Regions from separate parts of the Rhizobium sp. RAF56 genome, predicted to be linked through region 3. Evidence: riboswitches for the same ligand, from Rfam matches in the RefSeq annotation. Region 3 holds a riboswitch; each other region holds the start of a gene.
What was found. A riboswitch is a leader RNA that binds a small molecule or an ion and turns the genes downstream of it on or off. The one in region 3 is predicted to bind cobalamin.

Region 1 (9,714 bases), on a different contig from region 3:
TCGCGGTTGGGATAGTTCGCCATGATGAGCGCGACGCGGCGGTCGCGGGGCGTTGTCCGGCGCAGGTGCGCCCAGTTCGCCGCAAGCCGCGCGGTGTAGCGCATCCTGTCCTTAGCCGGGACGCTGGCGACGATATTGGCCTCGACTTTGCTGTCGTAGCGGGCAGCGACCTTAAAGGAGACGGCGCGGGCAAGCACGCGTCCATCGACCTCCGGCAGCGCCACGTTCATGCCCAGATCGCGCGCCGAGAGCCCTTGCGACGACGCCTCCCAAGCCTCACGCGAGGAGGCCGAGAAGATCGCCTGCAACACCACGGCGTCGTTCATTTCCAGAACCGTGGGCTCGCGGTTCGCACCGGGCGCGGAGACCGCAAAGCCGGTGGTGTTGACGACGACGTCGGGCTTCAGCTCGGAAAAGACGCTTTCGAGAATGCCCTTCGATACGGGGTCCTTGAGGCTGTAGGCAAAAACCGGCAGCGCCCGAATGCCCTCGGCCGTCAATGCATCGATCAGGGCTTCGACCGGCTTGGTCTCGCCGCTCTGGACGAGGGCGCGGTAGAAGCTGATAGCGACGATCGGCCCTGCGGCGCCGCCGGCAACCTGCCGCCATTGGTCAAGCCCGATCACGCCCCTTCCCGGCCACCAGATGCCGGCCTTCATCAACGGCGCCGCCGGTTCCGGCTTTTCAGCACCGGAGAGCATCGCCGAGGCATAGGCGAGAAATGACCGCGCATTCGCATCCCCGCCCTCGATCAGATAGGACCAGAGCGCGTTGAGATCGTCGAGCGCAACGTTGGAAAACGGGGTCAGCCCGGGATCCGGCTTGGAATCGCCCGGTAGTGCCGCGATCAGCGCTCCCTGACGAGCGGCGACAGCGTGCAGCGCTTCCAGTGCATAGTTGAAATAGCTGGCGCCGCCGAGCGCGCGGACGATGATCAGCTTCGCATGGCGCGCGGTGCGCTCGATGTAGGTATCGACCGACATCGGGTGCTTGAGGCTCATCAGGCTCGCTAGCCGCAGCGAATGCCGCTCGTCGCCCTGCCCGTAAGCCGCGGCAACGGCCGCAAGCTCGGTGTCGGCGGCCGAGAGGAACAGGATGTCCCCCGGCGACTGGCCGAGATCGATCGCCTCATCGCCGTCAGCGATCGTTCCTTGCTGGGCTAGGAGGAGATGCATGATGACACCACTTTGTCCTGCCGGGTCTTAGCGAGCCGCGAACTCCCGACCTCCCCCCTTGCGGGGGAGATGTCACGAAGTGACAGAGGGGGCTGGCCGCGACCGCTGGGCGCCATGTCAGACCAGCGCCTCGATCGCCCCGCGCACGACTGCCTCGTCCATGTCATGCAGCCCGATCACCACCAGCCGGCTGGCGCGCTCCTCGCCCGGCACCCAGGCGCGGTCGAAATAATGGTCGATGCGGCTGCCGACCGCCTGGACCTGCAGGCGCATGGTCTTTCCAGGCACATCGACGAAGCCCTTCAACCGCAGCACGTCGTGCTGGCCGATGACGGTTTTCAGCCGTTCGATGAAGGTCACCGGCTCGGCGATCGGGCCGAGATCGACGACGAAGCTGTCGAATTCGTCGTGGTCGTGCGGGGCACCGTCCTCGTGCTCCAATTCGTGGTGGGATTTGCGGTTGGCGATGTCGCCCTCGGTGCCCACGCCGAGGCCGAGCAGTATCGCGGCGGACACCTCGCCGTTCCTCGCTTCGATCATCGTCGGCTTGCGATGCGTGCGCGAGGCGACCTCGGCGCGAACGCTGGCAATGCCCGCCCGGTCGAGCAGATCGGTTTTGTTGAGCACGATCAGATCGGCGCAGGTCAGCTGATCCTCGAACAGCTCCTCGATCGGGCTTTCGTGATCGAGCGCTTCGTCCTCCTTGCGGCGGGCATGGACGGCATCATGGTCATCGGCGAAACGGCCGGCGGCGACGGCAGCGCTATCGACCACGGTCACAACGCCGTCCACCGTCACTTCGCTGCGGATATCCGGCCAGTTGAAGGCCGCGACCAGCGGCTGCGGCAAAGCGAGGCCCGAGGTCTCGATGATAATATGATCGGGGCGGCGTTCGCGCTCCAGGAGCTTCGTCATGGTGGGGATGAAGTCGTCGGCGACCGTGCAGCAGATGCAGCCGTTGGTCAGCTCGATGATATCGTCCTCGGTGCAGGCCTCCGCGCCGCATCCCTTCAAGACGTCGCCATCGACGCCGAGATCGCCGAACTCGTTGATGATGAGCGCGATCTTCTTGCCGCCCGCGTTCTGCAACAGGTTGCGGATCATCGTCGTCTTGCCGGCGCCCAGAAAGCCGGTGATGACGGTTGCGGGGATCTTTTCCTGGTTCATGCAATTCAACCCTTCATTTTGAGCGGCAGTCCCGCTGCCACGAAATAGACTTCGAATGCCGCCGCGGCGACCATTTGATGCAGCCGTCCGGCATGGTCGCGGAATTCGCGCGCCATGCGGTTTTCCGGCACGATGCCAAGACCGACCTCGTTGGAAACAAGGACGATCAGCGCTCGCGCGCTTGGCAGATAATCGGCAAGGGCGGCGAATTCGGAGGCGAGATCCCGACCCTCCATCATGAGATTGGTAACCCATAGGGTCAGGCAATCGACAAGGATCGCACGGCTCCCCAGATCGATCGCGGCAAGCCGGCGAACGAGATCGAGAGGCTCCTCATGCGTCGTCCAAAGATCGCCGCGATTCACCTGGTGGCTGGCAATGCGCGCGCCCATCTCGTCGTCCCAGGCACGCCCCGTCGCGACATAGTGGCGATCGAGGCCGGAGGCTGCGACCAACTGTTCGGCAAAGCGCGATTTGCCCGAACGGGCGCCGCCGAGAATAAAGGCCGAACGAGAAGAAATCTCCACCATCAGCGCCCGCCCATTGCCGGCGCGGGCAGCTCGATCCCACAGGGGATGGCGGCAGCATAAAAGCCGGCGTCGATGCCCCGAGAAGCCTGAAGTGCCATGACAACCTCCGTGCTGGCAGCGGAACTTCCGTTCCTTTGGTGGGCTCTTCGCCCGGCACGCATGGCAGGTCTCCTGGCTCGCGGGTGCGGCGCTGCGATCGAGGCGAACCGGAAACCGGTCGCCCTGATCGCGACGCCTGCGGATCCTTCTCGCCTTCCCGGCTCGATCATCATGAAAAGGCGGACGATTCGTAGAAATAGAGGCGTCCAACCCCGGTAGATCATGATGCCACGCCAGTGGCTTTTCCGGCTTCCTTGAACCCCTCGCCCGCCCACCTCATGCGGACAGTCGGCCAGGAGCCGCAGCAAACCGGACGATAGGACCCTGACCGCTCTACAGTCGCGGGGTCGGCTGCGATGAGGACGCCCGGTTTGGGTCCGTCCCGCCGCATTCCCTTTTGATCCCGTGCGGCAGGCCGCCGCCCAGGAACCATCCGTAAGGCGGTCATGATTAGGCTTTCGCTTTCGCCAAGTCAACGAAGGCCCAAGGACGCGACACAGCCTGTTCCGTTGACGAAGCCGGCTGCAATAAATCCAGCATGAGTCAGTATTTTGCCGCAATTATTTGACGTTAACGACATATACCGTCCTAACCCTCGGACACCAGCGCGACATCGTTCTTCCCATGCTGCAGAAATTCCAGCGCCGCCGCTTCGGCGCTCTCACAACCCTATTCGATCTTGGCCGTCTAAGGGCGCTGATGCGCCGCAGCGAGCTTGGCCTCGTCATTGCCGGCGCCTTCGTTGGCGTCACGTCCGGCCTGGCGGTGACTGTAATGAGCCTCATCTCGCGGCGCATGCACGCGTTGATCTTCGGCATCGACGAGGCCGACCGGCTGAGCTCCGCCGCGATCGACAACAACCTGCTGCTTCTCACCGCCCCGATCGTCGGCGGCGTGCTCCTCGGGATCATGCTCTTCATCCTTGCCCGCACCCGCAAGAAACCGATGGTCGACCCCATCGAAGCGAACGCGCTGCATGGCGGGCGCCTGTCGCTCACCGACAGCATCGTCGTTGCGGTCCAGAACCTTGTCTCCAACGGTTTCGGCGCCTCCGTCGGCCTTGAGGCCGGCTATACGCAGCTGGCCGCCGGCATTGCCTCGAAGCTGGGATACAAGCTGCAGCTTCGCCGCGCCGACCTCAGAACCATCGTCGGCTGCGGAGCGGCGGGCGCGATCGCCGCCGCCTTCAACGCGCCGCTGACCGGTGCCTTCTACGCGTTCGAGCTCATCATCGGCACGTACACCATCGTCAGCCTGACCCCGGTGGTCGTTTCAGCACTGATTTCCACCCTCGTCGCCCGCCTTTTCGCCGGCGACGAATTCGTCATCGACGTCGGCGATTTCGGCAGCATCGTTCCCGCGGACTATATTCCGGCCCTTCTGCTCGGCGCTTTCTGCGCCGGCGTCGGCATCCTTCTCATGCAGGGGGTGTCCTTCATCGAGGAGATGGCGCGCAAGAGTTCCATCGCGCCGCCGCTTCGTCCCGCGATCGGCGGCATCGTGGTCGGCCTGCTGGCGATGATTTCGCCGCAGGTGTTGTCGGCCGGTCACGGCGCACTGCATCTCAACCTATCGACGGAAGTCGCCATTCCGGCATTGATCGGCCTGCTGCTTTTGAAATCGTTTGCCTCGGCGATCTCCATCGGGTCCGGCTTCAGGGGCGGCCTGTTCTTCGCCTCGCTGTTCATGGGCGCGCTGCTCGGCAAGCTTTTCGCCTATTCGGCTCCCTATTTCGACCACGCGACGCTGACGCCGGTGATCTATGCCGTCGTCGGCATGAGCTCGCTCGCGGTCGCCGTCATCGGCGGGCCGCTGACGATGACCTTTCTTGCGCTGGAGATTACCGGCGACTTTCCGATCACCGCGTTGGTGCTCGCCGCCGTCATCACCTCCTCGCTGGTCGTGCGCACGACGTTCGGCTACTCCTTCGCCACGTGGCGTTTCCATCTGCGCGGCGAGAGCATCCGCAGCGCCCACGACGTCGGCTGGATACGCAACCTCACCGTCGAACGGATGATGCGCCCCGATATCCGCACCGCAAGGGCGGGCATCAGCATGGAGGAATTCCAGCGCGATTTCCCGATTGGGTCGACGCAGCGCGTCATCATCGTCGAAGAGGGAGACAAGTATGCCGGTATCGTGCTCGTGGCGGACATCTATGCCAGCCCCGTCGACACGGTCGAGGAAGGCCGGGGGGTGGCGGATTTCGTTCGCTACCGCAACGATTTCCTGCAGCCGCTGATGAATGCCAAGCAGGCGGCGGCAATCTTTGACAAGACCGAAAGCGAAGCCCTCGCCGTCGTCAACAACCTGATCGAGCGCAAGGTGATCGGCCAGCTTAGCGAAAGCCACACCTTGCGGCGCTACAGCGAAGAACTCGACCGCCGCCGGCGTGAGGTTTCAGGAGAGATTTGACGTCGCCGGCGGCAAAGCTACCCCAGCAGACGCTTCAGCCATTCCTTGTCCAGGACCGCGTCCAGTTCCGCCGCGATGTCGTCGAGGGCGGCATCCACGCTTTGCCGGTAATTCGTACTGTCGCCGCTCACGCCGAAACTTTGAAGCAATTTCGCGCGGAAAGCGTCGCTGGCGAAAAGCCCGTGCAGGTAGGTGCCCATGACACGGCCATCGGGCGAGATCGCGCCGTCGGCCCGGCCGTCGATGATGGCGGAGGGCCTGGCGCAATCGGCTCCCCGGGTAATCCCGAGATGGATTTCGTAGCCCACGAGCGGAGCGTCGTACTCCGTGGAGCGGGCGTGGCTGTTGCGGACGGTCTTTTCCGGCGCCATCTCCGTCTCGACGTCGAGGAGTGAGAGACCCTCTGTCTCCGTCTCCAGTCCCTCCAAGCCATGGGGATCACAGACCTTGCGGCCCAGCATCTGATAGCCGCCGCAGATGCCGATGACGCGACCGCCTCGGCGCACATGAGCCGAAAGATCGCGATCCCAGCCCTGGCGCTTGAAATCGTGGAGGTCGCCGATCGTCGATTTCGATCCGGGCAGCACGATCAGCGCCGCATCGGACGGCAGGGCCTCGCCGGGGCGCACGAAAACGAGGTCGACATCAGGCTCGGCGCTGAGCGGGTCGAGATCGTCGAAATTGGCGATACGCGGCAGAACGGGCACCGCCACCTTCAGCGCGCCGGCGGAACCGCGCGTCAGTCGCTCAAGGACGACCGAATCCTCGGCTGGCAAACGGCCCGCCGCCTTCAGCCAGGGCACGACACCGAAGCAGGGCCAGCCCGTGAAGCCTCCAATCGCCTTGATGCCGTCGTCGAAGAGCGAGACGTCGCCGCGGAACTTGTTGATGAGGTAGCCCTGGATCATGGCCCGATCCCCCTCGTCGAGGATCGCATGCGTGCCGACCAGCGAGGCGATGACGCCGCCGCGGTCGATGTCACCGACGAGGACCACCGGAACGTTGGCGCGCGTGGCAAAGCCCATATTGGCGATATCGCCCGGGCGCAGATTGATCTCGGCCGGGGAACCGGCGCCCTCGACGATGACGAGATCGGTTCCGGCCCTGACGGTCGCGAAACTCTCCAGCACGGCGCCCAGCAATTGCGGCTTGAGCTTTTGATAGTCGCGGCCCTTCGCCTGGCCCCAGACCTTTCCCTGCACGACGATCTGGCTGCCGGTGTCGGTCTGCGGCTTCAGGAGCACGGGGTTCATGTGGACGCTGGAGGGCACGCGGGCAGCCAGCGACTGCAGCCACTGGGCCCGGCCGATCTCGCCGCCGTCGTCTGCGACGGCCGCGTTGTTCGACATGTTCTGCGGCTTGAACGGGCGGACCCGCAATCCTCTGTTTGCGGCAAGCCGGCAGAGAGCGGCGACCAATACCGTCTTTCCGACATCGGAGCCGGTGCCTTGCAGCATGACGGTGCGGGTCATCGAGAAAAACCCCTCGGGCTAAACGCCATCAAATGTCTTCGCTGCTTCATTTTCGACCCGATTCTCAGAATTTGCCACCCTTCCGGCCTGGCAAAAATGCACCACGTCTCCGCATGATCAATTTGCGACATGCGATGACGATTTCGTGCGTTGTAGCGCGCCGCAATCACCATTATCTGCACGCTCAATCGCCAACCGCTGTGCCGGACAAATCCGGTTCGAAGGATACCCAGATGCTCTTCATCTTCAACAACAAGAATTCCATCCAGATCGCCTGGGGTTCGAAGCTCTCGGCATATCGCCCGGAGAGCCGGATGCGCCAGCTCGACACGCGCTTCGGGACTGTTGGCTTCATCCGCACCTACAGCGCCGGTTGATCGCGCGCCGGTTGATCGCGCGCCAGTCAGCGCTTCCTATACCAGGGAAGCGCGAAACTTGTCCCGAGAATAGGCTAGAAACGTAAAAGCCGCGCCGGTGTAAAAAATACCGGTCGCGGCTTTGTCAAAAGCTTGCGGGCTCGCCTATACCTGTCGAGGACGCAGTCTCCGGGACGCAATACCTGATCCGGAGAGGCAGCGAGACTTCGCCGCGCACCCAAAGCAATAACCAGACATCGTTACCGGAACGTTATTTTGCACCCAGGGGAGCGCGAACTTTTTCGTCTCGCCGATTTTTTTCATTTTTCTTAGAATTCTCTGAAAATCGAAAAACGGCGTGAATGGAACACAAAACGTCCGCGCGAGGCGTGACTCCCGGGCCTTTACTTGTTCCAGCCCAAGATTGGCCTGCCACGATAGCCGGTTTGCGCCCGCGAACCGTCGAAATCAGGCTAATTCAAATGCTTATCGGAACTTGCCGATGGAGTGGCGGAAGCGGCTGCGGGCGCAAAGCGGTTGATTTCTCTTACCGAATCCTTACGGTTAGCGGGTGGCGATCAAACGGCACGCTCGCGGCTAATCCGCGCAGGCGTATAATAAGCAACAAGCGCTACGCATAGGGGACCAGCGAAACGTCGTCAGCGGCGGATGAGCGGTATGGAAATTGACCACGCTGACGGGGATTGATCGGCGAAGCGATGCCGATCCGTCCGAGGAACTAACCGCAAGAGCACTGGGAGATAATTCAATATGAAAAAGCTTATCGCTTCCACGATATTGGCAGCCGGTCTTTATGGGCTTGCCGGTACGGCATACGCCGCCGACTGCGGCGACGTGTCGATCGCCGAAATGAACTGGGCTTCGGCCGGTGTCGCCGCGCAGGTCGACAAGATCATTCTCCATGAAGGCTACGGCTGCAACGTGACGCTGGTTACCGGCGACACCCAGCCGACCTTCGCCTCCATGGACGAAAAGGGCGTGCCGGACATGGCCCCGGAACTCTGGGTCAATGCGGTGCGCACCTCGCTTGACAAGGCCGTGTCGGAAGGCCGCCTCATCGAAGCCGCGCCGCTCCTCAGCGACGGTGGCGTCGAAGGCTGGTGGATCCCGAAATTCCTCGCCGACGCACACCCGGACATCAAGACCGTCCAGGACGCGCTGAAGCATCCGGAACTGTTCCCCGCCCCTGAAGATCCTTCCAAGGGCGCCGTCACCAACTGCCCGTCGGGCTGGAACTGCCAGATCTCCACGGCGAACCTCTATAAGGCGCTCGGCGCCGACAAGCTCGGCTTCACGCTGGTGGACACCGGCTCTGCCGCCGGCCTCGACGGCTCGATCGCCAACGCCTTCGAAAAGAAGACCGGCTGGTTCGGCTACTACTGGGCGCCCACCGCCATCCTCGGCAAGTACGAGATGGTGCGCCTGAGCTTCGGCGTCCCGCACGACAAGAAGGAATGGGACGCCTGCACGGCGATACAGGATTGCGCCAGCCCGAAGGTCAACTCCTACCCGGTATCCGACGTGTTCACCGTCGTCACCAAGGCATTCTCCGAGAAGGCCGGCGTCGCGATGGACTACGTCAAGGTCCGCAAATGGGATAACGGCACGGTCGGCAAGGTTCTGGCCTGGATGACCGAAAACCAGGGCACCAACGAGGACGGCGCAAAGTACTTCCTGAAAACCTACCCCGACATGTGGACCAAGTGGGTCTCCCCGGAAGTCGCGACGAAGGTCAAGGCCTCCCTCTAAACGCTTGAGAACAGGCGCGGCGGGCTCTCAAGGCCTGCCGCGAACCCGCCCGCAACTCTCAGACCGACACGAGCGGTGCGGTTTGACGTCGCAATGAGGAAACGATTACGCCAGTCGTTGTTGTACACGGAGTGATGCAGCCTGAAGAACCGGTGACAGCGCTGCAATTGGACTGGCCACCTTGAAAGCCACGGGAAAGGCACGTCTTAAACCGGATAAAAAAGGGGAATGCGATGGCTTTGCAATGTAGTTTCCTGCCGGACGCGCTTTGCAATTTTCCGGCAATCAGCGACACCGTTATCCGAGAAGCCCGCAAGCAGATCGACGACGGCTTTCGCGGACTGGTGCGCGCCTACGGAACCGTGATCGATGCCGTCGTACGGCCGCTCCAATGGTTCCTCAACTATCTGGAATGGCTGTTTACCAATACGCCGTGGTTCATCATTCTCTTGGTGATGCTGGCGGTCGTCTACTTCGCAAGCCGCAACGTCAAGATCGTGTTTGGCACAGCGGTCTCCATGCTTTTGATCGGCGTCTTCGGCCTCTGGAACGACACGATGGTCACGCTTGCCATGGTGACGGTCTGCACGTTGATCGCCATCCTGATCGGCCTGCCGATCGGCATCCTGATGGCCCGCTCCGACCGGTTGCAATCCATCATCAATCCCACCCTCGACGTGATGCAGACGATGCCGAGCTTCGTCTATCTGATCCCGGTCGTGGTGATTTT
Region 2 (9,714 bases), on a different contig from region 3:
AAGGCCGAAGAAAGCCACCGCCGCCATCACGTAGTAGCTGGCAGGGCCAAGCTGGCCGTAGAGATAGCCGGAGGCAAGGGTCATCAGACCCAGAAACATGCCGTTATAGAAGAAGTAGACGCCCTGCGCGGACGACTCCTGCGCCTCCTGAACCGTTGCAACGATCCGGCGCTGGATGCCCGTGTGGACGAAGGCATAGGTGAACGAGTGAAGACACTGGAGAACGAAGAAGCCGAAGAAACTGAAGGTCGTGGGAAAGAGCAGCCATCGGCAGACGCTCACCGCAGAACCGATGCGGATGAGCGTCCAGGCACTGAAACGGCGGCTCAGCCGCCTCGAGAGAAAGAAGACCATGACTTCCGACGCAACGCCGACGACCCAGAGAACACCGACCTGCATCCCCGAAAAGCCCAGTTCGTGCCAGTAGATCGATGAAAACGTATAGAGCACCGCATGGCTCGACTGCTGGATCGATACGCCGAGCATGGTGACGAGCAGTTGCGGTTTCAAAAGCGAGCCGCCCGGCGCCTGTAGATTGATCGGCTGGCCGCGCCGACGGGTCGGCCCTATCCTCGGACAATAGAGCGACATGGCGATGGTGAGCGCGAAACCGATCGCCATCACCGGCGGCACCATGCCCCCTCCCCAGACACCGATCAGCTGCCCACCGATCAGGGTTGCGAAGATGAAGGCGACCGATCCCCACACCCGCATGGAGCCGTAGTCGAAGCCCCAGCGGCGCACGCCGGAAATGGCGATCGATTCGACGACTGGCACATAAGGCGAATAGGTTGCGCCCTGCAGGGTGTAGACGATCAGGACCGGCCAGAAATCCCTGGTCCAGAACAACGCCAAGGCCGTCAGAAACGATAGGGCGCCCGAAACGAAGAGCACATTCGCCCGCTCTTCCATGCGATCGGCGATCATTGCGACGATCGGCGCCACGAGAACGCGCACCACCATCGGCACCGCCAGAATGGTGCCGATCTCATGATCGTTGAAGTTCAGCGACGCCAGCCACACCGGAAAGAACGGCAAGGCAATGCCGTTGACCAGCAGCGGCGCGCAATAGGACAAAGCGGTGCGCAGCCGAAAATGTGGCGGCGCGCCTATGCCCACCTGAGAATCTGTCACGGGAATCATAACCGGCCTGAAGGGAAACTGGTCTGTGCCTAACACGTCATGAAAACCACGACTATGGCCAGAAATAGCCCTTCGTCAGCACATGCGAAAAAATGCAGCCGATGTATTCGCGCAGCAACGCAGGTGCAGCTGCGCCCTACCCTTCAGCCACGCGGTCAGACCGTCAGGCGGCAGCTTGAGCGCCGAATGTCGGCGTGTGGTCGGGGAGCGCGGCCGTGACGGGTTCGGCACCCTTGATTTCCCGCCAGGTGATCAATTCGAACGATCCATCGTCATGTTCGGCAATCGCGGTGCAACTCTCCACCCAGTCGCCGGTATTGATATAGCGGATCCCGTCATGATCCTCGATCACGGCGTGATGAATGTGGCCGCAGATGACGCCGTCGGCCTTGTGTCGTCGGGCTTCGTCGGCCACCACCCGCTGGAACTCGCCGATGAAGTTGACGGCGTGCTTCACTTGCAGCTTCGCCCAGGCGGAAAACGACCAGTAGGGCATGCCGAGACGGCGGCGCACGGCGGCCAGTGCGATATTGATGAGGATCGCCGTGTCGTAGGCCCAATCGCCGAGATAGGCGAGCAGCCGGGCGTTGCGAACGACCACGTCGAATTCATCGCCGTGCAGCACCAGATATTTCTTGCCGTCGGCCGTCTCATGGGTAGCACGCTCGGCGACCTCTATGCCGCCGAAATGCACGCCCGGAAAATCCCGCATGAATTCGTCGTGATTGCCCGGAATATAGACGACCCGCGTGCCCTTGCGCGCCTTGCGCAAGATCTTCTGCACCACGTCGTTGCATTCCTGCGGCCAGTACCAGCTGCGTTTCAACCGCCAACCGTCGACGATGTCGCCGACCAGATAGATCGTGTCCGCGTCGTTGTGCCTAAGGAAATCGATCAGGAAATCCGCCTTGGCCGCCTTCGAACCAAGGTGCACGTCGGAAATGAACAGCGTGCGATAGCGTCTGGTATCCATGATCTTCATCGCGAACCCATGGCCCGCGCCCCGTCTTCAATGGCAATCCAAAACCAGACTCGTGTTTCAGGAAGATGACAGGCGCATTCCGGCACGCCGCCGCAATCAAAAACCGTGGCGAAATGTGCGCCGCAAAATCGCGAACCTGCTTTGAAAAGGTACTGTCGGCCCCAGCGGATTGCTGTATGCAGGGGTGATCGTATTGCAGCGAAATGGAGACGCATGATGGACGCGCACGACTCATCGAAGACGCCGAAAAACGGACCTGGCGGCGATCTCGACGAGCAGGCGCTCTTCTTCCATCGCTATCCGCGCCCCGGCAAGCTCGAAATCCAGGCAACCAAGCCGCTCGGCAACCAGCGCGATCTGGCGCTTGCCTATTCACCCGGCGTGGCCGCCCCTTGCCTTGCCATCCGCGACAACCCGGAGATGGCCGCCGAATATACGCTACGTGCAAATCTGGTCGCAGTCATCTCGAACGGTACAGCCGTTCTCGGCCTTGGCAATATCGGCCCGCTCGCCTCCAAGCCGGTTATGGAGGGCAAGGCGGTCCTGTTCAAGAAGTTCGCCGGCATCGACGTCTTCGATATCGAAGTGGCGGCCCCAACGGTCGAGGAGATGGTCAGCTGCATTTCCGCGCTTGAACCGACCTTCGGCGGCATCAACCTCGAGGACATCAAGGCTCCGGAATGCTTCGAGGTCGAGCGGCGTCTGCGCGAGATGATGAAGATCCCGGTCTTCCATGACGACCAGCACGGCACCGCGATCATCGTCGCCGCCGCCATCCTCAACGGCCTCGAACTTGCGGGCAAGAAGATCGAGGACGTGAAGATCGTCGCGTCGGGTGCGGGCGCGGCAGCGCTTGCCTGCCTGAACCTCCTCGTCACGCTCGGCGCCCGGCGCGAAAACATCTGGGTCCACGACATCGAAGGCCTCGTCTATGAGGGCCGCGTCGAGCTGATGGATCAGTGGAAGGCGGTCTACGCGCAACCGAGCGACAAACGCGCGCTCGCAGAATCAATCGGTGGCGCGGACGTGTTTCTCGGGCTGTCGGCGGCCGGTGTCCTGAAGCCCGAGCTTCTGGCGCAGATGGCCGACAGGCCGCTGATCATGGCGCTCGCCAACCCGACGCCGGAAATCATGCCGGAACTGGCGCGCGCCGCCCGTCCTGACGCGATGATCTGCACCGGCCGCTCGGATTTCCCGAACCAGGTCAACAACGTCCTCTGCTTCCCCTATATCTTCCGCGGCGCACTCGACTGCGGGGCCGAGACCATCAACGAAGAGATGAAGATGGCCGCCGTCAGGGCGATCGCGGCGCTCGCCCGCGAGGAGCCGTCGGACGTTGCGGCGCGCGCCTATTCCGGCGAGACGCCGATTTTCGGGCCGGACTATCTGATCCCCTCGCCTTTCGACCCGCGCCTCATTCTGCGCATCGCACCGGCGGTGGCGAAAGCTGCGGCCGACAGCGGCGTCGCGCGTCGCCCCATTGCCGATTTCGATGCCTACCTCGACCAGTTGAACCGTTTCGTGTTCCGCTCCGGCTTCGTGATGAAGCCGATCTTCGCTGCCGCCAAAACCGCCGAGCGCAAGCGCGTCGTCTTCGCGGAAGGCGAGGACGAGCGCGTGCTGCGCGCCGCCCAGGTTCTCATCGAGGAAAATACCGCTACCCCTATCCTCATTGGCCGCCCGCAAGTCATCGAAACGCGCCTCAAGCGCTACGGCCTGAAAATCCGTCCGCAGACGGATTTCGCGGTGATCAATCCGGAAGACGATCCCCGGTTCCGCGAATATGTCGATCTTTACTTCTCGCTGGTCGGCCGCGGCGGCGTCATTCCCGAAGCCGCCCGCACGATCGTGCGCACGAACACGACCGTCATCGGCGCACTCGCCTTGAAGCGCGGCGAAGCGGATGCCCTGATCTGCGGCGTCGAAGGGCGCTACGACCGGCACCTGCGCGATGTCCGGCAGATCATCGGCAAGCGGCAAAACGTTCGCGACTTCTCCGCCCTCAGCCTGCTGATCTCGCAGCGCGGCGCCACCTTCTTCACCGACACCTACGTCACCTATGATCCCACGGCCGAGGAAATCGCCGAATCCGCGATCCTCGCATCCGAAGAGATCAAACGCTTCGGCCTGACGCCACGCGCGGCGCTCGTTTCCCATTCGAATTTCGGCTCCCGTGAGTCCGAAAGCGCCGCCAAGATGCGCGAAGCACTCAGCCTTGTGCGGGAGGCGGCTCCCGACCTCATCGTCGACGGCGAAATGCATGGCGACAGCGCCATTTCCGAAACGCTGCGCCGCCGCGTCATGCCCGACAGCACGCTGACCGACGAGGCAAATCTCCTGGTTTTCCCGAACCTCGATGCCGCCAACATCACCCTTGGCGTCGTGAAGACGATGATGGACTGCCTGCATGTAGGACCGATCCTTCTAGGCGCGGCAATGCCTGCCCATATTCTCTCGCCGTCCGTGACTTCGCGCGGCGTGGTCAACATGGCCGCATTGGCAGTCGTCGAGGCATCGCAACCTATTTGATCCAGCCGCCAACACCGGTTGCCGTCGCCCGCGGCGTGATGCCTCACCGACCTATCCGGGTTCCAATTTCAGCATCTTGTTAAGTGGCTATGGGTTATACATCCAGCATGCCATGGCCGCGCATGCGGCGAGACGTTGCGGACGAGGGCGGGACGTGGAACGCGGTCGAGGCTTTTCCTTCATTCTGCTGGCCTCATTGGCCTTGGCGACGGCCGCCGCCGCACAATCCAACTCTGTCTGTGATGACCTGCGCGGCCGGCTCGCCAATGTGAGCGAAACGATCAGTACCGGCCGCGAGGCCCGGCGAACGTCGGATGCAACAGGCGATCAGAACAGCGCGATCGGCATGATCGAGAACGAACTCAACGATCGCGGCTGTCACAATCAGGGAAGCACAACACTCATCGGCCCGGAGGATGCGGCTGTCTGTGATCAGCTGCAGAGTTCGCTCGCCCGCATGCAGGAAAACCTCCGCTATCTTCTGGCACGGCAGGCCGAGACCAGTGAGGAAGGGGCAGAGCGCAGCCAATTGCAAGCCGCCCTGCGCGAGAACGGCTGCGACGCGCCTGTCGACGATGACACCGAGATTGTCGGCAACCGCGAAGAACCGCTGACGACGCCCGAACAGCAGGCGATGCGCACCGACACCTTCTATCCGCCGATGGGCGAAGAGGAGACGGTCGCCCCCGCTATCTCACCATACGCCGGCGGCGCGGGCATGCAGACCGTCTGCGTGCGCACCTGCGACGGCGGCTTCTTTCCGATGACGGCCAATGCGACGCCGCTCAACTTTCAGGCTGATGCAAACACCTGTGCCCGCATGTGCCCCGACGTTTCGACTGAGCTCTTTTACCGCTATCTGCCCGGCCAGGAGTCGTCGGATATGGTCTCGGCGGCGAACGGACTTCGCTACAGCGCCATGCCCTACGCATTCGCCTATCGCAAGCGCAAGCCCGGCGAGAAATCCGCCTGCAGCTGCAATCTACCCGCCTACTACGAGGAAATGCGGCGCGACAAGGCAGCAAGCGCACCGGATACCGGCACGTCGCCCAGCTCGATCATCACCATCGAAACTGCCAAGCCGAAGCCGCCCGCAGCGTCCGCGAGCACTACGCCAGCCGTGCCGGCGCCAGAGCGACCCTATGATCCCTCGAACAAGGTACGCAGGGTCGGGCCGCAGTTTCTCGGAAGCGATCTGGGCGCGATCGACCTCCACCCGGCAGTACCCGGCCCACAGCCGCAACAATAGGTTAGTCGCCTCCCCAGCGCTCGTTGAAGATCAGTTCTTCGAGCGGAAGCCGTTGCCGCCAGCCCTTCACCGCCAGTTCAGGTTCGCGATAAAGCTCGTCCACATAGCCGAGGCAGAGCCAGGCGACGATCTCGATCCGCTTGGGGATACCGAGCAAGGCCCTTATGTCAGCATCATGAAAGATGCTCACCCAGCCGACGCCGACGCCTTCGGCGCGCGCCGCAAGCCAGAGGTTTTGCACGGCACAGACCGTCGAATAGGCATCCATGCGCGGATTGTGCGTGCGGCCGAGCACGACCTTGCCGGAGCGATCCGGATCGCAGGTGACGCAGATGCTGAGCGGCGCCTTTCGGATGCCCTCGAGCTTCAACGACCGATAGGTATCGCGCCGCTCGCCCTCGAACATTTCGGCCGCTTCCTGGTTGGCGCGGGAAAATGCCTCCCAGGCCGCTTGGCGAACCGCCGGATCGCGCACCAGCACGAAATTCCAAGGCTGCATGAAGCCAACCGACGGCGCGCTGTGGGCGGCACTCAGTAGCCGGCTAATCAGCGCATCCGGCAGCGGATCGGCAAGAAACTGATCGCGGACATCGCGTCGCGTCTCGATGGCGCGGTAGACGGCAGCGCGTTCGGCTAAGGAAAAGGCTTGCACGCGGACGAGATCGTCCTTCGAATTCGGTCGCATCGTTTGCTCCTCAACAATGCCAACCTGCCGCCGTCCGCGCGGTGCGGTCTATCATGTCAGGCCGGTCTTCTGGCTTGGCTTCGCCTGCCTGCCGTTGCCTTCCCGGTTTAAAGACCAGTGGCATCCTACGGAAAGAATGACAAAATCCTTCCGCACAGCAGACATCCGCCTCACAGCGTTGGGCACGCGCCGGAAATTCGCCGGCTTCCCGATTCTCCCGCTTGCGCGGGCACCTGACGTTCAAGCTATGCGCGATCAAACGGCAGCCTGTCAACGCGCGCGCGTGAGGCGGTCACGGCGCAGAGTTATTCATCCCGTCTCGCGTTGCCGCTTGATCCTGATTTGCATGGTTTGCCCATTCATCTGGACTTCGAGGAAGGTGGCGTTCTTTAAAACCGTACCGAACTTTGAGTGGCCAAAGTCCTTCGCACTGAACGTCGGATACAGTTTCTTTATTACGTGACCGAGCAGCGACACATCCAGCCATTCGTGCGGCTTGTGCCCCAGAGAATTGAACGCCTGCACTATATAAGGCCTGACGTCAGCGGTCTGCTTCAGCGCAACGACGTTCGGCGAATTCGGCTGCGCGGGGGCGGCCTGGATCTCCAGTTCGTAGAACGCATCAAAAGCGACCCTGAACTTTTCGGTCGCCTTTGGTCCACCGAGGCCAATCGCTTTGCGACCGCGCATTCGTATCCGGCTAGCCAAATGCGAGAAATCGCTATCGGTGCTGGCGATGCAGAAAACGTCGAAGTCTTCCTTGCCCAGCAGTTCCGTAGCGTCTACGGCGAGCAGGATGTCGCTGCTGTTCTTGCCGGATATCGACGCTTGAGCAGTCTGAAGGCTGAGAGCGTGGTGGGGTACCATCTCCGCCCAGGGCCGCAACATCTCACGCGCGAAATCGCCATAGACGCGCCGGTCGACGATCTGGCCGTAGAAAGATGCAACCTCGAAAATCCGAGCAGCCGTCCGTGCCGGTAAATTCTCCGCATCGACGAAAACGCCAACCCTCCGCGTCGCTTTCTCCACGTTTGTGCCTCCATGGTATCCACCCTAGGAAACAACAAAATGGTGCAAAGGCGAAGCCACTTCAATCATTGCGGTTAACGATCCCGGAATCGATTGGTGATCGGATAGCGTCGGTCGCGCCCGAAGTTCTTCTTGGTGATCTTCACGCCGGGGGCGGATTGCCGTCGCTTGTATTCGGCGAGATAGAGCAGATGCTCTATGCGGTGGACGGTTGCGACATCATGACCGCGGCCGACGATCTCTTCGACCGCCATCTCCTTTTCCACCAGGCATTCCAGGATGTCGTCGAGCATCGGATAGGGAGGCAGCGAATCCTGGTCCGTCTGGTTCGGCCGAAGCTCCGCGGATGGTGCCTTCTCGATGATGTTGGCGGGGATGACTTCGCCCGAAGGCCCGAGCGCATCCGGCGGCACATGCGCGTTGCGCCAGCGCGACAACGCGTAGACCTGCATCTTGTACAGGTCCTTGATCGGGTTGAAACCGCCGTTCATATCGCCGTAGAGCGTCGCATAGCCGACCGACATTTCCGACTTGTTGCCTGTCGTGACCACCATCGAGCCGAACTTGTTGGAGATCGCCATCAGGATTGTGCCACGCGCGCGGCTTTGCAGGTTTTCCTCGGTGATGCCGCTTTCGGTGCCTTCGAAAAGCTCCGCGAGCGCCGACACGAAGCCGGTGACCGGCTCCTCGATCGGCACGATATCGTAGCGGCAGCCAAGCGCTCTGGCGCAATCCGCGGCATCCTTCAGCGAGTCCTCCGAGGTGTACCGATAGGGCAACATGACGGCCCGCACACGCTCCTCGCCAAGCGCATCGACGGCGATCGCCGCGCAAATGGCGGAATCGATGCCGCCGGAAAGGCCGAGGACGACCGTCTTGAAGCCGTTCTTGTTGACGTAGTCGCGGAACCCGAGAAGGCAGGCGCGATAGTCTGCCTCCTCGCCTTCGGGAACCTTGGAGGAAGGGCCTTCTTCGCATCGCCAGCCACCGGCGCGACGCTTCCATGTGGAGACGTATAGCGTCTGCTCGAACTGGCTCATCTGGAAGGCAAGCGTCCTGTCGGCGTTGAAGGCGAAACTCGCACCATCGAACACAAGCTCGTCCTGGCCGCCCACCTGGTTGGCGAACAGCAGCGGCAAGCCGCTTTCAATCACCTGCTTCAACACCACCTGATGGCGGACGTCCAGCTTGCCCCGATAGTAGGGCGAACCGTTCGGCACCAGAAGAATTTCGGCCCCCGCTTCCGCCAGCGTCTCGCAGACGTCCAAGTCGTTCCAGATCTCCTCGCAGATCGGAATCCCGAGCCGTACGCCTCGGAAATTATAGGGGCCAGAAATCGAGCCCTCGACGAATACGCGTTTCTCGTCGAACTCGCCGTAGTTCGGAAGATCCACCTTGTCGCGCAGGGCGACGATCCTGCCGCCATCGAGCAGTGCCACGGAATTGTGCGGCCCAACCGCACCTAGCCGCGGGAAACCGACGACCACGCCTGGGCCGCCATCGGCCGTATCGGCTGCGAAATCCTCGACGGCCTTGAGGCAGGCCTTCAGAAAGGCAGGCTTCAGCACCAGGTCTTCCGGCGGATAGCCGGAAATGAAAAGTTCCGTCAACAGAAGCAGATGAGCACCCTGACGCGCCGCATCGGCGCGGGCTTCCCGCGCTTTCGCAAGGTTGCGGGCGATGTCGCCAACCGTCGGATTGAGCTGGGCAACGGCAATGCGAAGAGTGTCAGTGAGGACGCTTTGTTCTGTCATGCCATAGATTTAGCGACGACGGCGTTCTTCCGCAACCACTCCGCGGCGCCATCCGCCGAAGTCACCGTCTGCACGTGTTTTTTTCACATTCGAAAACAACTGAATGGCCATCTGGCGCCTTGCGGTTCATCCAGCATTCATGACAGTGGTGTGACAGTAAGGTGAACTTTGTAAGAAATCCGGAGAAAATCTTGGCGACTCCGTCATCGCGCTCGACTTCCATCGATCGGCTATTTGTTGCGGCGCCCGGTGGGGTTGTATCGCCGCGATCGGCATTCTCCCGCCAATTGCTGAGCCTTTGCCTGACGCTTGCGATCGCATTTGCGACCGTGGTGGTCGTCGA
Region 3 (9,714 bases):
GCTGGCGACATGCAGGGAGCCTCAGATATTTAACCATTTCGTTTTATATTCTCTAGTCCTCAATCGCGCGGGCGTCAAGCCCCGATCGAGACGCGCCCATGGCGTCCTCGAAACGGGAATTTCAGTCGATATGGAAAGGTTACGAGCGCGGTGCCGCGGCGCGGCGCAAGCGATCGTTGATGGCCTCGCCGAGCCCCTCGTCGGGGATGGTGGTAAAGGCGATGCTGGCGGCGCCGCTCGCATCCGCGCGCTTCATGAAGGCAAAGAGATTTGCGGCAGCCTCCGAGAGATCGCCGCCGGGGCTGAGGTTAAGCACGATCGCGGCCTCTTTTTCGCCGGCAACCGGGTGCTGTCCAAAACGGATAAGCGCCTCGCCGGCGGCAACATCCGTCGCGTCGAGCCGAACGGAGGCACCGGGCGCATAATGGGAGGCCAGCATGCCTGGCGCCTCGATCGCGGCGGATGCCGCGCGCTTGCGCTTCAGGCGCTGGCCGGCCACGCGCTCGATATCGGCGGCCGCAAGCCCGCCGGGGCGCAGCAGTCGCATTTCGCCGTTCTCGACCTTGACGATGGTCGATTCCACGCCGACATCCGAAGGACCGGCGTCCAGGATCAGCCTGATCCGGTTTCCGAGATCCGCTTCCACATGATCGGCGTCGGTGGCGCTGATCTTGCCTGACGTGTTGGCACTCGGAGCCGCAAGCGGCCGTCCGAAGGCGCGGATGAGATCGCCGGCGAAACCCTTCGGTACGCGAATGCCGACGGTATCGAGACCGGCCGTTGCGAGCGGATGAATGTCGCTCCCGGGCCTCAGCGGCAGCACGAGCGTCAGCGGTCCCGGCCAGAAGGCTTCCGCAAGCCGCCGCGACACAGGATCGAAAACGGCGTAGCGCTCCGCCATGGCGAGATCGCTCATATGGCAGATCAGAGGGTTGAAGCGCGGCCGGCCCTTGGCCTCGTAGATGCGGGTGATGGCGGCGGCGGCCGTCGCGTCGGCGGCAAGGCCGTAGACGGTCTCCGTCGGCAGCGCCACGGGCTCGGCCGAGGCAAGCACGTCGACGGCTTGCCGGATTGCGCCTTCGGCGTCCTGTCTGATGTCGATCCGTAGTGCCATTGCCTGACCGGTTTTGTCCTTGCTTCGGCGCTTCCTTAGGCTTTTCGCGGCACAGGATCAATGCGCGGCGGCGCGGGGCTGCCCAGCAAGTCCGTCAAAGCTGGCGGATGATGTCGCGAAGCTGCTCGCTGCGAGCGCCGAGCAAAAGCACGTTGCGGATCGCGACCTGCGGGTCGTGGGTGCGGAAGAGCACGCCGTTGCCGCGCACATTGCGGTTGATCGTCAGCTTCTTCTCCGTCGCATCGTGATCGGAGCGAACGGCGATGGCGAAATACATCCGCTTGTAGCAAGGGTCGATCTTGACGAAGGCGTCGCCTTCTTCGCCGATCTCAGCGAAGAAATTGGCGATGTAGAATGCCCAGCTGACATTTTCGTAGCGGGCGAACCGCGTGCGGGACGCCGTGACGTGGCAATAGCCGAGGTGCGGGGTCTCGGCGAGCGTGCGGTGAAAGACAAGCTTCGGAAACTGGATGGATTTGTGAAAGCTGTTGAGCTTGTCGTGGGTGCGCTCGCCGGCCGCCTGCAGGCGCTCGGCGGTCTGCTCGGCCACGTCCTCGTAGCTGAGATAACGGCGGCTATTCGTGACGATGCCGGTTTTCGCGCGGCTGATACGGCCGGTGCGCAGAAACTCGCTGTGATCGGTAGTGGTCGGCGATGTCTGCGGCACGTAGCGCGTGGTCGCGTCGTAGTATCTGAGTTTTGCCATGGACGCTCGCTCCGGGATCGGCCTCGGAGACTAAGGCGTCATGCTTAATGGGCGCTTAATTGCGCCAACGCAGTTAGGACGCCGGCCATAAGCGGCGATAGGCGCCTCGCTCGCATGTATGTCGTATAGGGGATAGCGACGGACATACGCGCCAGGGGGCCGACGAGGGTAATAGCTTCTACATATCTGCCTGGTGATAAAAATGCACGATATCAATTGGATAGAGAATAATTCGCCTTGATTTGGCCGCCGTCGTCAATGCGGATGCCGATGTCGCTTTGTGAACAAGGCGCGACACGGCACGATGATTATATTCCTTCATCCTGAGGTGCCGCTGGATAGGGACGGCGGATAATTGGGAAGTCGGTCGAAATCCGGCGCTGCCCCCGCAACGGTGGTGGAGAGGTCATGGCAATACAGCCACTGGGCGCAAGCTTGGGAAGGCGTCATGGGGTTCGAGGATCGAACCGCTCCAGAGCCCGGAAACCAGCCTTGAGACGATTTCGAACTGGCCGCGGCGGGCGGCTGGAGGCAAAAGGGTGTCGGTCCGTGACCGGCGGCTCCTATCCTCCGTCGTGCCGCCCACTATGCGAGGATAGCTGAAAAATGGACATCCGCACCAACGTTTTGCGGCAATTGAAGAACCGTCGCGAAGGGTTCAGCCTGGAGCAGGCTTTCTACACGTCGCCCGACTATTTCAAGCTCGACATGGAGATGATCTACTATCGCGACTGGCTGTTCATCGGCCATGACTGCGAAGTTCCGCGCGCCGGCAACTACTTCACCGTCCAGATCGGCGACTATCCCGTCGTTATCGTGCGTGGCCGCGACAACGTCATCCGCGCCTTCCACAACAGTTGCCGTCACCGCGGTTCACGTGTCTGCAACACCGAGCGCGGCTCTTCGGCAAAGCTCGTCTGCCCCTACCACCAGTGGACCTACGAACTCGACGGGTCTCTGCTTTTCGCGCGCCAGATGGCCGAGGATTTCGACAAGAGCCAGTTCGGCCTGAAGCCGGTGCATTGCGAGAGCGTCGGCGGTTACATTTTCATCTGTCTGGCCAAGACCGCGCCAGATTTCGCACCGGTTCGCGACGCCATCACGCCCTACATCGCGCCACATCGCCTGGGGGAGGCGAAGATCGCCTTCCAGAGCACGATCATCGAGAAGGGCAACTGGAAGCTCGTCTGGGAAAACAATCGCGAATGCTACCACTGCAGCGCCAATCACCCTGAACTCTGCCGCACCTTCCCGGAAGCTCCGACCGTCAGCGGCGTGCAGGGGGCAATGAGCGATCCGGTGATCGTCTCGCACTGGGACCGTTGCGAGGCAGCCGGCCTGCCGAGCACGTTCCAGCTTTCCGCCGACGGCCAGTACCGCACGGCGCGCATGCCGCTGATCGAGGGCGTCGAGAGCTACACGATGTCGGGCCGCAACGCCGTGAGGCGGCCGCTGTCGTCCGACGTGACCATCGACAACATCGGCACGATGCTGCTTTTCCACTACCCCTCCACCTGGAACCACATGCTCGGCGATCACGCGATCTCCTTCCGCGTGCTGCCGATCAGCGCCGAGGAGACGGCGGTCACGACCAAATGGCTGGTGCACAAGGATGCGGTCGAGGGCGTCGACTACGATCTCGAGGAACTGACCCACGTCTGGACCGAAACCAACGATCAGGACCGCCGCATCGTCGAGGAAAACGCCTTCGGTATCCGCTCGCCGGCCTACGAGCCCGGTCCCTATTCCGAACTGCACGAGGGCGGCGTCATGCAGTTCGTCGAATGGTACTCGAACTTCATGGTCAATCGCCTGCAGGGCGAGCAGGCAAAGCTTTCGGTGGTCGCATGAGCATCAATATGACGATTGCGCCCCGCCACCAGCATCTGGACCAGATGCAGCCCTGGAGCGACCGGCATCAGCTCCTCGAATGCCTGTCAGCCACGCCCGAGGCGCCCGACGTGATGACCTTCACGTTCCGCTCAGACAAGGACAACTGGTTTCGCTATCTGCCAGGCCAGTTCGTCACGCTGGAGCTGCCCGTGGGGCCGGAACCCGTGATGCGCACCTACACGCTGTCGTCCACGCCGTCGCGGCCGTTTTCAATCGCCGTGACGGTCAAGGCGCAGAAGGACAGCGTCGGCACGCGCTGGATGTTCGAAAAGCTGAAGCCGGGCGTGCGCATCCGCGCGCTCGGGCCGCTTGGCGACTTCACCCATATACGCCATCCCGGCGAGAAATATCTCTTCATCTCGGCGGGCTCCGGCATCACCCCGATGATGTCGATGACGCGCTACATGGCCGACGTCGCGCCGCTGTCCGACATCACCTTCATCAACTGTTCGCGTGGTCCCTCGGAGATCATCTTTCGCTCCGAACTCGAATATCTCGCGCGCTTCATGCCCAACCTCAACCTCGGCTTCATCGTCGAGCAATGCGGCGGCACGGAACTGTGGTCGGGATTGAAAGGCCGGATCGACAAAGCCAAGATCGGCCTTCTGGCGCATGATTTCCTCGACCGCACGGTGTTCTGCTGCGGCCCCGACGTCTTCATGGATTTCGTCCGCACGACACTGGAGGCCGCCGGGTTCGACATGGCCCGCTACCATCAGGAAAGCTTTCGCCCCGCCTCGCTGGATCTCGCCCCGGCGCCCGTCGAAGGCGAGGAAGGCGAAGTCCGCACCTCGATCCGCTTCACCATGGCCGGCAAGGACGTCAGCTGCGCCCCCGGCCAGACCATCCTGCAGGCGGCGCGCGGCGCCGGCGTGCGCATCGGCGCTGCCTGCGAATCGGGCCTGTGCGGCACATGCCGGGTGATGAAGCTCTCCGGCGAGGTCGAGATGGCCCACAACGGCGGCATTCTCGATGACGAAATCGACGAGGGCTACGTGCTCGCCTGCTGCTCGCGCCCGAAAACCGACGTGCAGATCGAGGCGTGAGGCGCCGATCAAGCCGCTCGCGCTGCCTTCTCCACGGCTTCCGGCGTCTCTTCGATGACCTTGAGCAAGAGGCGGGCGGCCGGGTCGGGCTTGCGGCGACCTTGCTCCCAGTTGTTCATCGTTGACGCGGGAATACCGAAGCGCCTTTCGAATTCCTTTGTCGATTTCGCATACCGCTTGCGGATCTCCTTGATTCTCGAAGCGGGCATGGGGTCGATGTGCACGGTCTCAAGCGCCAGTTCGCCCTTCTTCCAGGCGAGGGCTTCCTTCAGGCCATCGAGAATGCCATCCGCGATGTCATGATCAGCCATCTTAGGATTGCCTTCTTTTAGTCCGGCAACAACTCTTCCCGTTCGTGAAATAACGCAGCTGGGAGTTTCGCTCGGAACGAGTCTAAAAATTCTGATAGTTAAGTTCGTCGATCACGGCGGGCGCTCGAGGCGTAATCGAAGCGGTCAGGATTGGTGACAGGTTGATCGGCGAGGGCGATTGCGGCGAGGTGCAGATGCCGCCTTTCGCGATCAGGATCGGTTCCGGTTCGGGTTCCGGTTTCGCCGGAACGAGTGCTCCCTGCGGCCAGACCTTGGCGAGTTCTGCTTTCGTCATCATGGCGATGTCGACGTCGATGTCGTCAAGCGTGCCCGGCACGCGATAGGGGCAATCGCGTTCGGAACAATTGGTGCCGGAGGAGAACTGCCACAGGTGATAGCGTTCCCAATTGCCCATCGGGAACGTACCGACCATTTCGGGGCGGTAGCGGGCATACCAGAGCGGCAGGCGCGAGAGGACCTTGTAGTTGTCGCGGTGGTCGGCGATGTACTGTGCCACCGTATGGTTGGTGTAGAGGATCGGATAGCGGCCGGTGCGCGTCTTGATATGGCCGACGAAGATCTGGGCGTCGTCCAGCGACATGAATTGCTTGGTATCGAGACCGTCGATGTCGATCACCATCAATTCGTCGGGGGAAGGCTTGGCATAGTCGAGGAAGTGGTTTGCCTGGTCGACCGGATTGCCGGGCCTTGCCATGTGATAGGCGCCCCATAGGAGCCCCTTGGATTTGGCGACCAGGCGGCGCGTCTGGAAGAGTTCGCGGCTGACCGCGTATTTGCGCCACATGGTCTTGCAGTGGGCGTATGTGTCGCCGGCGTGGTCGCCGGTGCAGGAGAAGCTTTCGGGCAGCCCGTCGGAGGCTTTCGAGATGAAGCCCGCGATCCGCTTGTCGGTCAGCATCTCATCCCAATCGACGGCGTTGAGTTCGTAGGCGTCGACGATGAGGGCGTTTTCAGGATTGTTCCAGGGAGGACTTTCGCCGGCCGAAACCCGCTTCGCCAGGCCCGGCAGCGCCAGGGTCAGGAGGAGGAAGCATGTCAGAGCGCGAACCCGGCAATATCCCTTCATGGACCGATCATCGGTAGGTGTGGTTAATATCCCGTTAAGGTGAGACCCTCTAAAACGTCTAAGGCTTTGCTGCCGGCAGCGTTTCCCTCTCAGGAACTTTCCGCTGCTGGGGCGGTCATTTTTTGTAACACAAGATAAGTCAGGGAATGGAGGCATAAATGCGGAAGCTCAGCATGAAGATCGCGACGATCGGCATTTCGGTCACAGTCGCGTTCGCAGATGTCGCGACCTCCCAGGCGATGCAGATGCCGAGCGCGCCGACTGTCGCCGAGCGCCAAGTGACCTCTTCGAACGTTCAGCCCGATCTCCAGCAGGTCCAGTGGCGCGGCTATGGCGGCGGCGGCTACTATCGCGGCGGCTATGGCGGAGGTTACTATCGTGGCGGCGGATACTACGGTCGCGGCGGCTACTACGGCGGCGGCGGCGGCTACTACGGCGGCGGCGGATACTACCGCGGCTATCGCGGCTACCCCTACTATCGCAGCGGCTATCGCTACTATGACAACTATTGGTATCCGCTGGCCGCCTTCGGTGCCGGCGCCCTGATCGGCGGCGCAATTGCCAGCCAGCCACGCTACTACGCGGCACCCGCCCAAGCCGGAATCAACCCGCGACACTACGAGTGGTGCGCCAGCCGCTACCGGTCCTATCGCGGCTACGACAACACCTTCCAGCCGAACTACGGCCCGCGCCGTGAGTGCCTGTCGCCCTATTATTGATCAGCGTACGAGGGATGACCTAATCCTTTCGCCCGCCGTCCGGCGGGCGATTTACGTTTGGGCCTCAGAGGATGTCTACGCGCCTCAGCAGCCACCAGGCGGCGGCGACCGACAAGATGATTAGCGCGATCGCATAGCCGGTGCCGGTGCTGCCGCTTGCAAAGGGCAGGCCTGAGGTATTCATGCCGAAAAAGCCGGTGACAAGCGTCGGCGGCAGCAGGAAGGCGGTCATGATCGACAGCAGGTAAAGGTGACGGTTGATCTGCGAGGAAAGCTTGGAATCGATTTCCTCGTGCAGCAGCCTCGCACGCTCCTGCAGGGCGTAGATGTCGTGGTCGACCGATTCGAGGCGGCCGGTCAGCCGGCTTGCCACTTCCTCGAAGCCGAACGGCATCTCCTCTTCCTCGGATGCGGCAGCCCGGCGCATCAACGACAGCAGCGTGCGAAGATGCCGGTGCACGCGCACGATCGTGCGGCGCACGGGCGGCAAGCGCCGCCGCTCGTCGCGCGGCGCGTTGTCGTAGACGAAGTCCTCGATGAGGTTCATCTCCTCCGTCATCTCGATGACCAGCGAAATCAGCGTGCGCTGGAATTCGATTACCAGCAATTCGAAGATATCGAGCGGGGTTTCGATCTTCGAACAGTTTTTCTCGACCGCCCCGCGCGCGCGGTCGACGCTGCGCAGCGGCTGCAGCCAGGTGGTAATGATGATGCGGTCGCTGATGGCGAAATGCAGCCAGCCGAGGTCCATCGTGTCGCGATCGAATTCGCGCTGGCAGTCGACCAGCGTCCCGAATACCATGTTCTCGTCGACGGTGATGGTCGCATGCGTATCATGGGTGATGAGCGCGCCGCGCGCCTCGTCGGTGAGACCGGGAAAAGCCTCGAGAAAAGCCGCGACGCGGGCGTCCACGAGGTTGAGATGCAACCAGATGAAGCCGTCGTCACGGGCAAGTTCCGCCCGATCGGTGGGCGAAAGCGGCTCAGGCTTGTTCGCGCCCGGGCGAAAACGATACGCCCAGACGAAGCCCGGTATTGTGGCGGCGGCAGACACCTGGTTCATGGTCGTTCGTCCAGTAGGCAAGAGAGTTGCCATAGTCGTAAACTATGACAGTTGCGTTACAGGATGATGCGGGGATGCGACATATTTACCTGGTCTGGCCCTTCGTCGGTCGTCGAAATCACCGATGAAGAAATTGACGTTTACGTAAAAATCAAATAATTATCCCTCAAAAATCGTCTCGCGCTTTAGGGAGCTGGGCGAGAGCAATGCGGAGGAACTGCACGATGTACAAGGCGCCGGTTGACGAAATCGCGTTCACTCTCAAGCACGTCGCGGGGATGGGAGAGGCGATCGGGCAGGGGGTCTTGGGCGACCTTAGCGAGGATCTCGTCGACGCCATCCTGTCCGAGGCCGGCCGCTTCGCCACCGAGGAGGTGGCGCCGGTCGCTGAAGTCGGCGACCGGCAGGGCGCGCGTCTCGAAAATGGCAAGGTCATCCTTCCCGACGGCTGGGAAGAGCTTTACCGCAGCCTCACCGCCGGCGGCTGGAACGGATTGACGGCGCCCGAAGCCTATGGCGGCCAGAACCTGCCGCATATGCTGAACGTGGCGACGCTCGAAATGTGGAACTCGGGCGCCATGGCCTTCGGGCTCGCGCCGACGCTTACGATGGGAACGATCGAAGCGCTCGACAAACACGCGACCGACGAGATCAAGGACCTCTATCTCCACAAGCTTGTATCCGGCGAGTGGTCGGGCACGATGAACCTGACCGAACCGCATGCCGGCACTGACCTCGGCGCGTTGAAGACCCGCGCCGAACGCCGCGACGACGGCAGCTATCGCATCTTCGGCCAGAAGATCTTCATCACCTGGGGCGAACACGAAGCCTCGGAAAACATCGTCCATATGGTCCTCGCGCGCCTTTCCGACGCGCCGTCGGGTACGCGCGGCATTTCGCTCTTTCTGGTTCCGAAATACCTTGTGAATACCGACGGCAGCCTCGGCGCGCGCAACGACCTTTTCTGCCACTCGCTCGAACACAAGCTCGGCATCCACGGCTCGCCGACCTGCACGATGATCTACGGCGACGGCCGCTTCGGCGACGAAAAGGGCGCGGTCGCCTGGCTGATCGGTGAGGAGAACAAGGGGCTGGCCTGCATGTTCACAATGATGAACAATGCCCGCCTTGCCGTCGGTATCCAGGGCGTCGGCATCTGCGAGGCCGCAACCCAAAAGGCGATCCAGTACGCCAACGAGCGCACGCAGGGCCGTGCCCCCGGCGCGACCGGCTCCGGCATGAGCCCGATCATCGAGCATCCGGATATCGCCCGAATGCTTCTGACGATGAAGGCGCTGACCCAAGGGGCGCGCGCGATTGCCTATTCCTGTGCGCACGCCATCGACATGTCGCATCGCGCAAGCGGCGACCGCGAGCATTGGCAGGAGCGCGCCGCGCTGCTCACGCCGATTGCCAAATCCTTTCCGACCGACGCCGGCGTCGATGTCGCCTCGCTCGGTATCCAGGTGCACGGCGGCATGGGCTTCATCGAGGAGACGGGGGCCGCGCGCCTGCTGCGCGACGCCCGGATCGCGCCGATCTACGAAGGCACGAACGGCGTGCAGGCGATCGACCTCGTCACCCGCAAGCTGCCGCTTTCGAATGGCGCGCATGTTCGCGGCTTTATTGCTGAGCTGAAGGCGATTGCTGAGGCCACGCGGGCGTCGAACAGCGACGGTTTCGGCGAAACGGCCGATCGGCTGACGGAAGCGCTTGGCCATCTCGAAACCGCAACCGAATGGCTGCTGGCCGAGCAGGCGGCGGGTCATATGGCC

Region 1: another riboswitch for cobalamin. It lies ahead of cobU (bifunctional adenosylcobinamide kinase/adenosylcobinamide-phosphate guanylyltransferase); the one in region 3 lies ahead of AB4048_RS07600 (aromatic ring-hydroxylating oxygenase subunit alpha).
Region 2: another riboswitch for cobalamin. It lies ahead of bluB (5,6-dimethylbenzimidazole synthase); the one in region 3 lies ahead of AB4048_RS07600 (aromatic ring-hydroxylating oxygenase subunit alpha).

Annotation. Positions count from the first base shown of each region.
Region 1 is NZ_JBFRDU010000024.1:27,442-37,155, forward strand. Features, by position in the region: gene cobN (cobaltochelatase subunit CobN) at 1-1,175, opposite strand, end outside; gene cobW (cobalamin biosynthesis protein CobW) at 1,293-2,342, opposite strand; gene cobU (bifunctional adenosylcobinamide kinase/adenosylcobinamide-phosphate guanylyltransferase) at 2,348-2,872, opposite strand; cobalamin riboswitch at 3,270-3,420, opposite strand; gene AB4048_RS19645 (chloride channel protein) at 3,596-5,386, shown strand; gene AB4048_RS19650 (cobyric acid synthase) at 5,404-6,858, opposite strand; gene AB4048_RS19655 (hypothetical protein) at 7,092-7,235, shown strand; gene AB4048_RS19660 (ABC transporter substrate-binding protein) at 7,986-8,984, shown strand; gene AB4048_RS19665 (ABC transporter permease) at 9,218-9,714, shown strand, end outside.
Region 2 is NZ_JBFRDU010000001.1:35,105-44,818, reverse strand. Features, by position in the region: gene AB4048_RS00200 (MFS transporter) at 1-1,143, opposite strand, end outside; gene AB4048_RS00195 (UDP-2,3-diacylglucosamine diphosphatase) at 1,307-2,116, opposite strand; gene AB4048_RS00190 (NADP-dependent malic enzyme) at 2,342-4,654, shown strand; gene AB4048_RS00185 (DUF2865 domain-containing protein) at 4,767-5,903, shown strand; gene bluB (5,6-dimethylbenzimidazole synthase) at 5,905-6,588, opposite strand; cobalamin riboswitch at 6,631-6,840, opposite strand; gene AB4048_RS00175 (NYN domain-containing protein) at 6,898-7,617, opposite strand; gene AB4048_RS00170 (NAD+ synthase) at 7,692-9,371, opposite strand; gene AB4048_RS00165 (LTA synthase family protein) at 9,659-9,714, shown strand, end outside.
Region 3 is NZ_JBFRDU010000007.1:24,401-34,114, reverse strand. Features, by position in the region: gene AB4048_RS07615 (ArsR/SmtB family transcription factor) at 1-11, opposite strand, end outside; gene AB4048_RS07610 (L-threonylcarbamoyladenylate synthase) at 140-1,114, opposite strand; gene AB4048_RS07605 (DUF6656 family protein) at 1,209-1,820, opposite strand; cobalamin riboswitch at 2,130-2,329, shown strand; gene AB4048_RS07600 (aromatic ring-hydroxylating oxygenase subunit alpha) at 2,427-3,671, shown strand; gene AB4048_RS07595 (2Fe-2S iron-sulfur cluster-binding protein) at 3,680-4,759, shown strand; gene AB4048_RS07590 (helix-turn-helix domain-containing protein) at 4,768-5,070, opposite strand; gene AB4048_RS07585 (glycoside hydrolase family 25 protein) at 5,153-6,157, opposite strand; gene AB4048_RS07580 (BA14K family protein) at 6,316-6,876, shown strand; gene AB4048_RS07575 (transporter) at 6,941-7,939, opposite strand; gene AB4048_RS07570 (acyl-CoA dehydrogenase) at 8,164-9,714, shown strand, end outside.